Regions from separate parts of the Candidatus Brocadia sinica JPN1 genome, predicted to be linked through region 1. Evidence: riboswitches for the same ligand, from Rfam matches in the RefSeq annotation. Region 1 holds a riboswitch; each other region holds the start of a gene.
The links. Region 1 has a riboswitch for cyclic di-GMP ahead of BROSI_RS04960 (DUF6531 domain-containing protein). Riboswitches for the same ligand answer to the same signal wherever they lie in the genome.
Positions count from the first base shown of each region.

Region 2: linked by a shared signal. The riboswitch ahead of BROSI_RS15340 (LamG-like jellyroll fold domain-containing protein) and the one ahead of BROSI_RS04960 (DUF6531 domain-containing protein) in region 1 are both predicted to bind cyclic di-GMP.
Region 3: linked by a shared signal. The riboswitch ahead of BROSI_RS00455 (sirohydrochlorin chelatase) and the one ahead of BROSI_RS04960 (DUF6531 domain-containing protein) in region 1 are both predicted to bind cyclic di-GMP.

Region 1 is NZ_BAFN01000001.1:1,088,404-1,093,441, forward strand. It holds partial or broken gene BROSI_RS18930 (IS66 family transposase) at 1-883, opposite strand, end outside; gene BROSI_RS04940 (hypothetical protein) at 1,031-1,672, opposite strand; gene BROSI_RS04950 (hypothetical protein) at 2,097-2,960, opposite strand; cyclic di-GMP riboswitch class I at 3,117-3,236, shown strand; gene BROSI_RS04960 (DUF6531 domain-containing protein) at 3,402-5,038, shown strand, end outside.
Region 2 is NZ_BAFN01000001.1:3,352,901-3,357,938, forward strand. It holds gene ltrA (group II intron reverse transcriptase/maturase) at 1-53, opposite strand, end outside; partial or broken gene BROSI_RS19265 (transposase) at 1,270-2,089, opposite strand; cyclic di-GMP riboswitch class I at 2,383-2,480, shown strand; gene BROSI_RS15340 (LamG-like jellyroll fold domain-containing protein) at 2,546-5,038, shown strand, end outside.
Region 3 is NZ_BAFN01000001.1:111,988-117,025, reverse strand. It holds gene BROSI_RS00475 (GlsB/YeaQ/YmgE family stress response membrane protein) at 1-19, opposite strand, end outside; gene BROSI_RS00470 (GlsB/YeaQ/YmgE family stress response membrane protein) at 72-311, opposite strand; gene BROSI_RS00465 (sll1863 family stress response protein) at 337-771, opposite strand; gene BROSI_RS00460 (cytochrome P460 family protein) at 799-1,860, opposite strand; gene BROSI_RS00455 (sirohydrochlorin chelatase) at 2,013-3,107, opposite strand; cyclic di-GMP riboswitch class I at 3,235-3,346, opposite strand; gene BROSI_RS00445 (glycosyltransferase) at 3,540-4,763, opposite strand; gene BROSI_RS00440 (DUF5752 family protein) at 4,778-5,038, opposite strand, start outside.

The DNA of each region.
Region 1 (5,038 bases):
CGACCTCTTTTCCCCTTACGGTTTGTTTCGTCAGGGGGAGGGCTTTCTGCTTCTGCGTTTTGCAATATCGCACGATACATTTGCCGGTATTTTTCTGACTCACCAACTCCCAACATTCCCCCGGCATCGTTTGTTACACGATTTATCTCTTTGCGCATTACAGAGCGCGTGCGTACAGGGATAGGTGTAATACGCCTTCAAATGGTCGTGACAAAGAATCCCACGAAATTGGGGCAATATTCCTATGCTATCTATTGCCTCTGTCCCTCTCCCTTCGTGAGGATAAAAACATGTCCACTGCCTATTGGATGCACTATGCAACCAATATCTACCCCCGTTCTTGTTAATACTCGTTTCATCCACATGTAACACCTCTGACTTAGTGAGTTCTGCTTTGCTTTTCTCCCCGAAGGTTTCCAAACATTCGTAGGCTTCCTGATTAAAATTGTACAAGGAACCTTCACTCACCGGTATCGACATCTGCTCTTTCTGTTACCTCCCGTGAAATCTTCATATCAAACACCTGGCGCGCTTCGTAACCCACCACCGTATATTCCCCACGCGGCAACTTCCTTCGGTCTACTTTTATCACTTCCACTTTATCAGGGTTCTCAACCCTTTCCAGTGTCACCCCCTCACGACCCTTTTGTCCACCCACCTTCCTCTCACCCTTCGCCTTGCTTTCTCTCTTGCGATTCGGATCACTTGAGGGAGACTTACTGCTGTTGCGACTGTTACGGTTTAAACGACCAACCAGCAGCGTGATCAGTAATACCAATAACTCTACCATGGACCTCATGGCTGGCGACAGCCCTTTCTCTTCAGAAAGAAGCTTCTCTACTTTTTGGAGCGTTACCTCTATGTCTATATTGTCTATCGTCAATGAATCCGCCTCCTGATGATGCAAAAATCAATTCTTATGGATGCAGCAATAATAAATTTAATTGCTTCAGCCATCGGATGTCAAGGAAATGTTCGTACGGCATTCACAAAGCTCGTTATAAACAAGGCAAAGGTTTTTCTCTATTTTTTATTCCTCAGTATTACCTTCTAAATCATACGTCCAGGAATAATCGTGAGTGGCGTCGAAGATCACCTTTTTGAATCCTAGATTTTTAAGGGCGGGGAGAAAGCCTGTGCCATTCACTACCTGATACACGAGAGGACGCGACCAGAACATGTACTCCATTCGTAAAATTGTCGCTTCTTCTCCCTCTAATTCCACATGTACGTACATATCTTTACCCACAAAATACCTCTCAAGTTTCCCCATCACCTCTTCACGCTGCTTTTTCAAATACTTTTGGGTTTGGATCACCGATGCTCTTTCCATTTCTGCCTCTCTCCGCATTACTTCGTCCATTAACCTTTGTGCTTCAGCATATTCCGGGGAATCCTGTTTGATGGCCTCTAGATGTATCCTTGCATCATACACCCTTCCCCAGGAAGTTTTGAACGGGTCTTCATCTGGTTTGTATCCATCCATTAATGCCTTCCTTGCTTCAATAAGGTGATCATAGGGAGTTAATTCTCCTGGCTTAATTTCGTTAACCGATGCAGGTTGTTTGGCGTTTTCTGTATTCCATATAACCATGACAAAAAGGATACTTATACCGATAACAAACAAGCCGATCGTCCACCAATTTTTGTTCCAGGGTTTTGATGGATACATATTTTAGCCTATTAAAATTAGGCTGCTTTGGCAGCGACTTTTCATCTCCCCTCTTTTTAGAGGGGAATCATATAAGATTGAAATTCCTTAACATTACATTATCCCTCCCTTGATGGAAGGGACTAAGGGAGGGTGATTGATCTTTTCCTTTAACCCCCCACCTGGCCTCCCCCATCAAAGGGGGAGGAACTAATTTTTTAAAATTTCTTGTCATTGAATCAGGTCTTCGCCAATTTTTTTCAACCACCAAGACCCCAAGACACAAAGTTTTTCTTTGTATTTTGTGACCCTGTGGCAATTGAAATTCCTAAGTATGCAGATAGCCGACCAAACAACCCTTCTCTTTCTCCCCTTGCGAAGGGGAGAATACAAGAGAGATAAAAACTTTCTAAAAAAAAGTTTTTAAACAGTAATACTATAGTATTCATTGCTTAGTCAATGCCGATCTTCCAGCGAGTTTGCAGAAATGGTAAAAGCAAAAATACTCCCACGCGAAAGGCCCGAATCCCAGAAATCCTGCCACTGGCATCTCAAAGATCTTTACATCCTTCATAAAAGGGGCGGTGTACACCCACTTTGATGCAGCCCAGTAATTCCAGAACTCCCACAGGAAACCGCAGATGTAACCTGCTACGAAGAGGCTCAATATCCGGGAAAGCCTGCCTTCTTCTAAATCCTTTAATAATGATTCCCCTTTGCTACAATATACGATGGGGTCGAATATCATGACATATCCCGTCCAGACCAGCCCAAAGAGATAACGGGCATAGTCTCTGCTGATGAGCAATGGAGCCATGATAAAAAAGAATCCCAGGACAATACTGGTATATATAATCCTGTTTGAAACGCGGAGATTGGCAATCCGAAATCGATCGAAAAATTTCAGGGTTTTGATGAGTTCTGTGGTTTGAAACATCCCCGGCATGATCAGAGCAAAGGCCAGTCCCATTCCAATACAGAGTTCTATCCTGTTTTTCGGCAAACCCTGATATTCCCAGTTTGCAAGATGGAGGTTGTAAAATTCAAATAGGAGCCAGAAGGCAATAGACAGGGGCATCTGAATGTAAAATTCCCGTCTGCGGTTACAGAGGAGTGAATTCCCTTTGAGCCTAAAAATAATCGCATCTAAAAGCATCACGTAGCCCAACCAACATAAAGGGGTTGCCCAGATGCTGATTTTATAAGCAAAGTAATTGTGATGCTGAATGAGCAAGCAGCACTCAACAAAACAGATTAATCCAATACCCAGCCAGCCATGATGCTTAAATGTGAAGGATGTGTTTTTCATGGAATAATGGTTATGAATGGTTGAAAAATCATACCTCGACGGAAATAGTGTTTCAAGATATTTTATATTTTTATTGATAACTATAATAATTATTGTTAACCATTACGACTGAAAACAATTTATCTCCATCAATTTATTTATACAATAAAAAAACCATCGCGATAAAGACAAACCCTGAGTGATCAGGTGGCGCAAAGTAAAGGGTCTTTTAAACAGACCAAGAGCGCAGTTTATAAAAGACCGCTTGTTGGGAAAAAAGATAGCCTTACTGCCGAAGATGTTTCCAGGAAATATCTTTGCAGTAAGGCTTTTTTATTTTGTAAATATCATCGATCAATGGCCTTCTGGGAGTTCTTGAAAGATGCAATAATAACCATTTTGCTACCATTCTACCAATCTAAGGGCATCGAAGAAAAAGTCCAGCCATAAAAGGAGGAAACTATGCAACCACATAGCTTTAAATTTCCAAAGCGTGCACAACGTACTTTCGTAAAATATCTGTTTGCTTTTGCCTTCTTCATTTTTTCTTCTGTCATATTTACCTTGGCCGGATATGCCCATACATGCGGCCCCTCTGTCTTAGAGATGAAAGTTGGAGAGACAACGACCTGGCAGATCACGGCTGATCTTACAGAGGAAGAAACCCTGTATACGCCTTTAAATACAGGTGATCCGAATGTTGCAACGATATCATCAGATACGCCATTCACTGCCCACCACGGTGTATTTACGATTACTACCGTAGTGGCTGGACAGACGAGTTTTGCAATTCAATGGTATTTTATGAGCAGACCGATGCAGGCGATGTTTGGTGAGGTCGTCGTTGCCGTAAAAGAGGCTGAACCAACGCCAGTCGCAATGGTTACACCAACACTCATATTATCGGGACTTATAATCAATGACGACTTCTTTGTTTGTCCTTTCAACAGCACGTCCACACACGGGAAAAAATTTGTTCAAGCAAGGGGTGGCATTTTTATTGACGCAACCTGCACAATATGCCCACCACCTGATACCGCTTCCATGATTGCAAGCGGTGGCTTGAAAAATGACACCCCCGACCCCATAACCCTTCACAATGGTGAATTTGTCTTACAGATAACAGACCTCAAGATCCCCGGACGTGGTTTCGACTGGACATTTACCCGCACCTATAAAAGCCGTGTTACCTTTGATAGCCCGCTGGGTCATAACTGGGATTTTAACTATAACTCCAGGCTCTTGGAAATTACCGAAGAGAATCAGGATGCCATTTCAACGGATACCTTTTCTCCTATCCTGAGTGATTCATTTATAAAAGTGGGAAGCGTTGTGGTTATGGACGGTCACGGCCACTCTGACCTTTACGGGCTGCAATCAGATGTCGCAGACAGCACCCCGCTCGGCGCCTATACCCGTCTGACAAAGAATGGAGATGGTTCCTTTACCTTAAGAGACCGACAGGGGAGCAAAAAGTCTTATGACAGAAATGGATTCCTTGTCCATTTAGAAGACAGGCATGTCAATACCATGACCTTTACAAGGGATGAGGATGGAAAACTTTTAGGGGCTATCGACACATTGGGCAGAAAGATCACTTACAGTTATAACACTAACGGAAGGCTTGTTGAGGTAAAGGACTTCATCAACAGGTCCATTACATTTGAATACGACAGTAACGGCGACCTCGTTTCCGTCACATCTCCATCTGTTACAGGTACACCTAATGGTAATAATTTTCCGGATGGTAAGACCAAGAGATATACCTATTCGTCCGGGTTTGATAATGAGAAGTTGAATCATGGCCTTCTGACCATAACTGCACCCAATGAAGTTGCGGCTGGCGGCTCTCCTCGTCTGATCAATGTTTATGAAACAGATGAAAATTCCTATGCATACGGTCACGTCGTTAAGCAGACGTACGGCGGGATCAATGCAAGTGGAATTGCTGCTGGCGGTGATATAACGTATAAATACGAAGAGATGACTTCAAATCCCCTGGATACAAATGACCCGGTCAACCGTGTGACGGTAACAGACCGCAACGGGAATAAGGCGGTATATGAACATAACAAACTGGGGAATGCCGTATCCACAAA
Region 2 (5,038 bases), 2.3 Mb from region 1:
TACTTCTCAACCGTGTTTCCTGATTGTTTGGATATCCTTGTCTTACACCCCAAGAGAGGCTCCTGGCGCTATCCATGTATGATTAAAGAATATCCTCATATCATTGAACGTATTCAATCTGTCACGTACATCAACTCCACTATGGTTATGCCCCTTCATCCTGAAACCAGTTCATGACTATTATGAGCAATGCTGACGGCTTTAAAGATAGTCGTTTGAGAGAAACGGTCTATCACCATCTCATACAGATTGGATTTCGGATTGCCCTTATACCGCACTGTTAGGGACTCATGTCCCAAGATGTAAGCGCTCTCCCTCGGTCATATGGATTACCCATCCCCGTTTTCACGAGGACATGTTTTCCCTTCGTGATGTATGTTCTAATGCATTATCCAGAGATGTATTCGCCTAATCTCTTTCGACATCTTCCGCAAGGACATTGCTTGTGCTTCACCAGGGAAGGGAGGTTGGCGCGAATAATACGCCATACTCATACACCCCAAAAGGTCATCTGTACCTCGTAACTCCGTCATATCACCTCACGGTGGGTACGCTATCTTTCTACGCATACGGATTGCTCCATTGTATGTGCATAGGTACAAACTTCTCTACGAGGAATTAGGCTCGCAGAGGTGGTATTTTCAACCACTCAGGTATTCCATACTTCAAGGCACGCCAACCCTATACCGGTTTACTGTCCCATTCTTTAATTTCTTTACATACCTCTGCTTCCCTATTCCTTCATCTCTTTGATCTTGTCCTCCTCTCTTGCAATTTTTCCTTTGCCTTTGCTCCTCACATTACTCCCTCTTTAAACATATCTTTTTTTCGGGTGTTGAATAATCCATGAATGGCTTTTTCAATCTGCTTTTAACCGATTCCTTTAACAGGAAAATCTTTTACCACCTCCCATTACTGATTACTGATAAAAGTATCCTTGCTCCCTTTTCCCTTACTCCTTTCTCTGGTGAGTGGAACAGTTTCCATGTTGTTTTTGGTTTTTATAAACCACTTTGTGTCTCTTTGGTTCCCTGCTCCACCCACCGTTTTATTGAAACCTAAATTCTGCAAATGATTTTCGCGCCGCGAAAATCGCCCTTCAGCAATAGCCTTTCCGGACAAAAATCAATAATAAACCTCAATGTTTAGCGATTTTCTGAGCTACTCAGTTTCATTATGAACAAAAAGAACTGGGAAATAGTCCTGATTTAACCATTCGGAGCGACAAAACCGGCACGGAGGTATACCATCCCCTTTTGCAGTATTCTCAGCACACTGAAATAACGCTGCATTGGTCAAAAATTCACCCGTACGTAAATGACCCGCATTCATCTGACTCTTACACTCTTCTATCCACGTCTCACACGTAGCCCTCTCTCCATACGAACCATGCGCCTCTATCGGACTTAACCGCTCTGTCGTAACGTAACAGAAATACTCGTACAGGGGCAGAGGAAACAACCCCCTCTCGATTTTGACCAACTTCCTTACTGCTTTTGTTTCTCCAACAAATGCCATTAAATACTGATACGCCTTCTGGCCCTTTTTCTTAGGATTGTATCCAACCTCTGCTCCTTCCTGATTCCCATATACTCCATCCACGGTTGAATCAACGTCTATCCACATATCGCTCAGCGCACTTCTCAATCTGTGACCTGAACGCACCGCCCGTTTCCACACCTGTCCCCTGAATCGATGGATTATCCCTGTCAGCTCCACAATATCCCTCTGCGTTACCAGCTTCATCATACGTCCTATTGTCGTATCTACAGGATTCTTTTCCATCCCGCCATCTTCATCAGTACCTCATCTGCCCATACCTTCGTTATCTGCACCATCGAGGTCGCTCCGGCTATCAAACCGATTACTGCCATTTGCATGGCATCAACAATCTGATACTGGGCATTTGCCCCCCCGCTCCTTACGGATTGCCTCTTGTACTCTCTGCCTGAATAACAACTTCCCCATATTCCCCATACATAAAGGTTAGGACTGGTAAGAGTGCTGCGTGTACTGTTAATCCCTTCCCACTCATCTCCGTCTTGATTTTCGGTTGTCTTCTTTCCCCGTTTTGTGCTATAGTCTTCATTGAAAAGGTGAACCTCCTTTTAGGTGTTTTTATTCTTAAAATACCTTCAATTCCCTTGGAGATTCTACCTTTTCTCGTCTAATCCTGCAACAAGGCTTTGCCTTGTTGCAGGATTTAGGTTATTAATAATTATTTTTATTTTTTGTTTGACACAGATGTGATTATGCTGTATTTTACACTAACACACTAACACACTAACACACTAACACACTAACACACTAACACACTAACACACTAACACACTAACACACTAACACACTAACACACTAACACACTAATTATATAGAAATACATTTCGATAAGGGCAAACCCTGAGTAATCAGGGGACGCAAAGTAAAGGGTCTTTAAACATACAGGGAAGTAGTTTAAACAAGATAGCCTTACTGCCGAAGATGTTTTTATGAATATCTTTGCAGTAAGGCTTTTTTATTTGAATGTTAATTGGGGAGTAAGAAAATGGCTATTCGACATAAATTAATATTAGGGGCGATTTCTTTCACCGGCATATTAGGATTTTTATTCATTCTGTCTTTTCCCTCTTTTGCGCAAGAATGGGGAAGTATTAGCATTGGGGCAGATACAGATGGAGCATTGGAAGTATCTCTAGAGAATAGTAAGATAAGACTGAAATATGGACGTTTTTTCGGCGGACACCATTATGAACATGCGATCAAGGATCTGGTGATCAAGAGTGTCAATGAGGATCAGGCAGGGTTTTACCTTGATGCATGCGCTAATCGTGGAACACTTACAACAGCGGTTGTTGTGCAGGATGATGCAAATGTCAAGACCGTTCGACTCGAGTGGGATAATGGAGCCAAGGTGTCAGAGGTATCAATCTATCCAGACAGTCATTATATAAAAACGAAATACCTAAAGTATGGCACAAATATTGTGGACCAGGGATCTCCTGGAGGCGGTGGTAGTAGTAGTGGGGTGTACGAAATATATGGCGCGAGTGAGTGGAAAAGGGGTTACGTAATTTATCCCAATATTTATTTTGATCGGTATCCGGGTGATGTGGGTTACCAAAATATTACCGAAATAGACCAACCTGGGCCTCTGGATTATCACGGGTGGTTTATCATGGGTGTATACAACGAGGCAAATGGGAGAGGATTTGGTAGGGTAGCGCCTGTATCGCAGATAGACATTATAAAGCTTTTGTGGAACAAAGGCTTTGAACTTTGCCCTACTTTTAACAGGACACATTCACCCTACACCGCATATTTATTTGTCGTGACGGGAGGAGGCGCCAATGAAATACTCTCGAGAGGGAAAAATCTTGCTGATGGTTTGGGAGATAATGCATCGCCCACTGTGGCTATTACCAACCCGACTGAGGGGGCGACATTTACAACACCAACGGACATAACGATAACGGCAACGGCCTCGGATATTGATGGTGTCGTGAGCAAGGTTGAGTATTACGCGGGGAGCACAAAACTTGGTGAAACAACTTCCGAACCTCACATTCTCACATGGAACAATGTAACCGCTGGCAGTTATATACTCTCAGCAAAAGCAACAGATAACGATGGAGCAACGACGACTTCTAGCGCAGTGAATATTACCGTTTTTAAAGCCGGTATGGTAGGGTACTATAAATTTGATGAAGGGAACGGTACTATCGCTATTGATTCTTCAATCTACGGAAATAATGGTACCATCAATGGGGCCACATGGACAACCGGCAAGAATGGTGGGGCGTTGAGTTTTGATGGGATTGATGATTTTGTGTCGGTTCCACGTATGAATCATGACGAGATTTCCATTGCTGCATGGTTCTATAAAAATGCAAATGATACAACAAATATTGATGCCATATTCGGTGGATATAAATGGAATTCAGACGTACAACTGCGGGAGGGGTTTGATTTGAGATTTAACAAAACTATTCCCAATAAGCTTCAATTTATTCTCGTGACGCAGGATGGAAATGGGAATAGGATACAGAAAACCGCGATAAAGGATTTAGTCAATTCAGTTGGTAGTTGGTATCATGTAGTTGGCACTTACAACAAGGCTACAGGGGAACAGAAGCTTTATGTAAATGGGCAGCTGGTTAATACCCAATACCATCCGGCGGGAAATACGGTCGTGCCATTGACATATTATTCTGACATGAAAATAGGAAATTCTGGCAATAACGGTTACTTTAATGGCGAGATTGACGACGTCCGCCTTTACAATCAAGCCTTGGCCAACCAGGAAGTACAAGATTTGTATAACACCTTTAGCACGGGTTTGCATGCCCGCTATACATTCGATGAAGGAAGTGGGGTGACTGCAACCGATACATCAGGTAACGGCAACGATGGCGCTATCAATGGGGCCACATGGACAACCGGCAAGAATGGTGGGGCGTTGAGTTTTGATGGGATTGATGATTTCGTGTCGATTCCTCTGATGAATCATGACGAGGTTTCCATTGCTGCATGGTTCTATAAAAATGCAAAGGATACAACGAATATTGATTCAATATTCGGTGGCTACAAATGGAATTCAGATGTGCAACAACAGGAGGGTTTTGATCTGCGATTTTATAAAACCACACCCGATAGGCTTGAATTTGTCCTTGTGACACAGGATGGAAGTGGGAATAGGACGCAGAAGGCTGCTGTGAAGGATTTGGTCAATTCGGTGGGTAGCTGGTATCATGTAGTTGGCACTTACAACAAGGCTACAGGGGAGCAGAAGCTCTATGTAAATGGCCAGTTGGTTAATACACGAAACCATCCCGCAGGAAATACGGTTGTGCCATTGACATTATATTCTGACATGAAAATAGGGCAATCAATGATTAGTAACGGTTACTTTAATGGCAAGATTGACGACTTCCGCCTTTACAATCAAGCCATGACCGACCAGGAAGTACAAGATTTGTATAATGCCTTTAGCACTGGTTTGCAGGCCAGCTATCCGTTCGACGAAGGGAGTGGGACGGTT
Region 3 (5,038 bases), 980 kb from region 1:
TCCAGATTGCGAGATACATCGTATCCCTCCTTTTTTATCAGTTTGGTTTCCGGGTGATCACCATATTTTCTTCATCGACGTATGGTGCGAACAATCGCGATTAGTATTACTCCTCCAATTAAAGCCGCAAAGATATTTCCAATCCAATTGGACGATAGTAGCCAAAACATTCTGAATATCCAGCCTCCAATTATACCACCCAATGCCCCAATAACCAAGAAGCCAATGAGTCCGTAGCCTCGTCCTTTTACCACCAGTCCAGTGAGCCAGCCGGCGATAATGCCGCTGATAATCCAAATCGTGAAAAACAAAGTTGTCTCCCCTTTGAGACGAAAATTATTTAAAACGAGAGATCGCCTCGCTGTATGCTTTCTTCAAGTCCTCCAGAGCATTTTCTGTTCCAGACTTTAGATTTTCCCATGCATCTGCACTTGAAGACTTGAGTCTCTCCAATTTGTTTCTTGCATCTTTTTGCTTCTGTTGCAACGTTTCAATCATCTCATGGCACTTGGCCTTGGTTTCCTCTCCTGCATTCGCTGCCTTTGCTTCAAGCTCTTTTATCTTATTCTCGAGTTCATGTAGTTTATCTTCCAGTTGCGTCTGATACTCTTCTCTTTTCTGTATGAGATAATTCTTGGTTGTTTCAAGGGCTTCCCCTGTTTGACGTTTGATATCCTCTGACGATACCTCTGTGTCAGTTTTTTTCTGATTACAAGCAGTGGCAAAAAAGAAAGAAAAAACTATTGCGCTAGCAAATCCTACTCTTTTCATACTTTTACCTTTCTAGTGGATATGGGATTAATACATATGCTCTAACTTCAAAGGACTTGTAAAAATATAGTCGTTACTTGTTTGTTTCCCGTGACATTCTATGCAGCCAGCAACTTTACCGGCCAACGTTATGGTCTTGCCATCTTTTTCTTCAGTCATGACTTTGCCGTTTGGGGCAAATTTAACCCAAAACCAGTCAAAAGCATCAGGAGCAAAACCTTCTATCTTATGCATCACGGTTATTGAGGCGATGTTTTTATCAGGCATGTAGTTTTCTTTAATAATTATCGCTCCGGGAGGCATCTTTTCCTTTTTTTGCATAATTACCTCGTGGGCGGCAGTATTTACATAGGTAGTTAAGAAAGCGCCATGTGGCTCCTTTCCTTCATAACATGCCTCCTTGCCTGGCCACATCTTCCAGTTTACGTGGTAATTTTCACTCTGCATTTTATTCCAGAGTTCATGAGCCATTTTTTCGATGTCGGGTATTTCCATTTCCACTTTTACAGCTTCTGACACTCCTTCCCTCAAATGGCTTGTAAAAATATAGTCATTGGCGCTCTGTTCACTATGGCATTCAATACACGTTGCAACTTTACCTGCCAGGATCAGAGTCTGACCATATTTTTCAGCAGTAGTGATCGTGCCGTCTGGTTCAAATTTAGCCCAGAACCAGTCGTTTACCTTAGGATTAAAACCCTCTATTTTGTGCATTACCGTGATAGAAACAAGGGTTTTGTCAGGCATATAATTTTCTTTAATAATTATCGCTCCGGGCTGCATCTGTTCCCTTTTATCTATAAATGTCTTTAAGGCGGGTTCATTTATGTAAGTAGTTAATAATGCCCCATGAGGTTCTCTGCCTCCTGTATATAACGCTTCCTTGCCTGGCCACATCTTCCAGTTGACCCAATATTTTTCCCCTTGTATTTTCCTCCAGAGATCGCTAGCCATTTTTTCGGCATTCAAATCTTCTTGCACGGTAATCTTAGGTATCTCTTTTTTCTCGATCACCTTTTTTACTCTTTCACATCCTACAAAAAGAAAACTTATTAATAACGCGAGTATTAACAAATTGTTTAATTTCATATTCCCCTCTTTCTCTGTATGGTAAGTTATCTAAAGTTTAAGCTCAACTAATTGCAAAGCCATATTTCTTAGATGAAAAATTGACCTCCTGCTTTACCGAAGGTAATGAATGGGATAATCAATGGATTTTAATTCATCACAATGGTTTTCTTTCATCGCTGTCTCCCCGTGGATTCTTTCATTTGTTCTTCTACCTGCATTTCTACCCACCTCGTTATGTTGCTATGGGGTAATAGGGTTTTGCCATTGAAGATATAGGGAAGTCCTTTCAAAGCGGCCACAATTTCACTTTCTACACCACCCGTGGCGAGTAAGTGTGGGATTGCAATGACCTTCCCGTCTTTGCCGCTCATCTCTACCATTGTTCTCAGCTCATGAATAGCCCTCTCTTTGATCTCCTCCGGGGCATCACTCCTCCATGTCGCAACCTTAACTTTCTTAAAGTTGCCTTTCTCGCGAACATAGTAGGCTAGCTTTTCCATGTCAGCCAGCCAGAGTCTATTTTCTTTTTCATCATTAGGCCCGTGCCCGACCAGAATAACCGTTTCATTAGGCGGATTAGCGCTAAGCTCCATAGCCCTTTCGAAAAGAATTTCCGCAACGAGCATGCTATCATCCAGAGCGCCTGACATGCGAAATTTTATCCTGCTTTCTATCCTTGGTAAGGATTTAACAGTGGTAGTTTCGGGCAATTTCTCCTGAATACCCAGGATGTAACGGGAATTACCTATGATTGGGCTGTGAGAGGAGATGAAGAGTGGCACCACGATCACTTCAGAAACGCCCTTTTCTTCTAAGCTATGAACAGCTTCCTTTATGGTATCCGGATCAGCCATACCAAAGGCAACTTCCAGCGGATATTTATCAGTGAGTGGCTTTACCACTTCCAGAACAGAAGCATTCCACAAGGGAAGTGCCTCCGAATTGCGCTCTTCATGCACCTGTTCTCCGTGCATGCGATGTACTCCGTGTGCAAGGACAAGCACACCTATGTTCTTGGACTGATTTACAGATTGTATGGCAATTCCCTTTTCTTCTAATTTTTCATTTCTTCCCAATGGACATTCTTTCAATCCTCCCAATTCCTCTCTCTGGAAAACCCCCCTTGCTCCTTGCCCTATGGTAACCTCTGTACTTGCCACCATCTTCTTTTTCAGAAGCTCTCGTCCGTAAATTCTTGAAGCGTGGAAAAAACCTACGACCAGAATGCTTAAAAAAATTCTGCACCAGAAAACAAGTTTTCCCATCACCTCTCTCCTGCTCAAACTCAAATTTTCTTTATTTTCTTAACGGCGTTGGAAACCCTTTGTTTCACGATAATCGTCTCAAATGAAAATAAAAAAGCCTTACTGCAAAGATATACACTTAAACATCTTCGGCAGTAAGGCTGTCTCATAAGCGGCGTAAACTGTTTAAACCGCTTAAACGGCTAGCAAGACCCTTTACTTTGCGCCCCCTGATTGCTCAGGGTTTACCTTTATCGTAATGTCTTATTTGTTTATGTTAATAAGTTATTTTATCTTTTTGAATGCAATAAAATGTTTTTTTACTTTTAAAAAGTTTATCTTGCCCGATCTCTATAAATGTAAAATATACCATGTAATTTTTCAAAATCCAGTCCAAAACGTCTTGAGAAAAAATAAGCATGAATATTTGGGCAGAGAAACGATGAATCTTTTTTATAAGTAAACAATATCTTCGGGATGGTACATGCACAGAAATAAGAGCATGTAGTCTTTTAAGTGACGGGTAAGAAGGAAGTTCTGCTTAATGTGCTCATGGCCGTTCTTACCAAGTCTTTTGGCATATTCAGGACTGTTTAATAACTGTTTAATGGCGAATGCTGCGCCGGCAACACTATGACATAAGAGGCCGCTATATTTGTGTTTGACCTGTAACGGAATACCCCCTGTGCCGGATGCGACAACTGGTTTTGCCTTCCATAATGCCTCTGTTACGGTAAGTCCAAATCCTTCACGAAGTGATTTTTGAATAATAACGTCAGATGCCCTCTGGAGCGCATTGATCTCAATGTCGCTGCCGGAAGGGATAGGGAGGATGTGTATGTCAGCGTCATTGCCAGCAACTTCCTTTGTCTCTGCAAAGACCTTGGTCGATTCCGGGTCGTCTGTGGCCGTACCGCCGGCAATAATGAGTTGACAGTCAATACGTTTTTTTACCAAACGATACGCCTCAATAACGCCGATAGGGTCCTTTAAATAGTCGAACCGTGAAATTTGAGTAATAATGGGAGTGTCTGCAGGTATATGATATTTTTCTAAGACTTTGTCGATTGTCTCCTGCGGCAAATCCTTATTTTTATCACTTAAAGGGTCGATGGAAGGTGTTATCAGAAATTGTCTGATAGGTAAGAGTTGTGAAAAATTTGGAGAAGAAAAGACAGCAGCATCATATTGATGGATAAATGGCGCCAAAAAGTTCCATACCTGCTTATCGGGCGCTGATACGTCTATATGGCACCGCCAAATCCATTTGCTGTCAGGAATGGAAGTCTTTTTCTTAACCAGGGTGATAGGCTGCGGGTCATGGATGAACACAACGTTTCCAATAGTCTTCACCTCGTCAATATTCCGCTGGCTTGTCTCCATGAAGATTTCAAACATCTGCGGAGTGATCTCTTCGGATTTACCGTGCAGGGCATTATGGAATTTTTTGGTGACGTTGAAAAAATCCTCTCCACCCTTGATAAAGTCCCATCGGGTGTCTACCCCTAATTCTTGCAATAGAGGCACCATGCGATTAAGAATCTCTGCTACACCGCCACCAACAGCAGTTGAATTGATGTTCTGGATGAGTTTCCCCTGAAGTTTGCCTGCCAATAATTTCAATTCTTCAATGGTGTGGGGGCCAACGATGGATTCATATTCAGTGATCTTTGCCATTATTTCACGAAAATTTAGGGATTTTGAAGTGTCACCCTGGCAGGAAATTCCTCTAAAGAGAGTTCAACAATCCTTTTTTCTGTTAATTTTACCAGAGCAAATCTCAGGTTTTCCATGGTATGGGTATATGGATCCAGCGATGCAATTTTATTTGCCAGTTTGCTCTCTGACAGACTATGTTCAAGCCAGTGAGAAAAATCATTCGTACCCACTCCAATACGAAGTCTGGCCTCAAACATGTGAAAGTAAATAGAATCAAGGGTAATCCTTTGCAA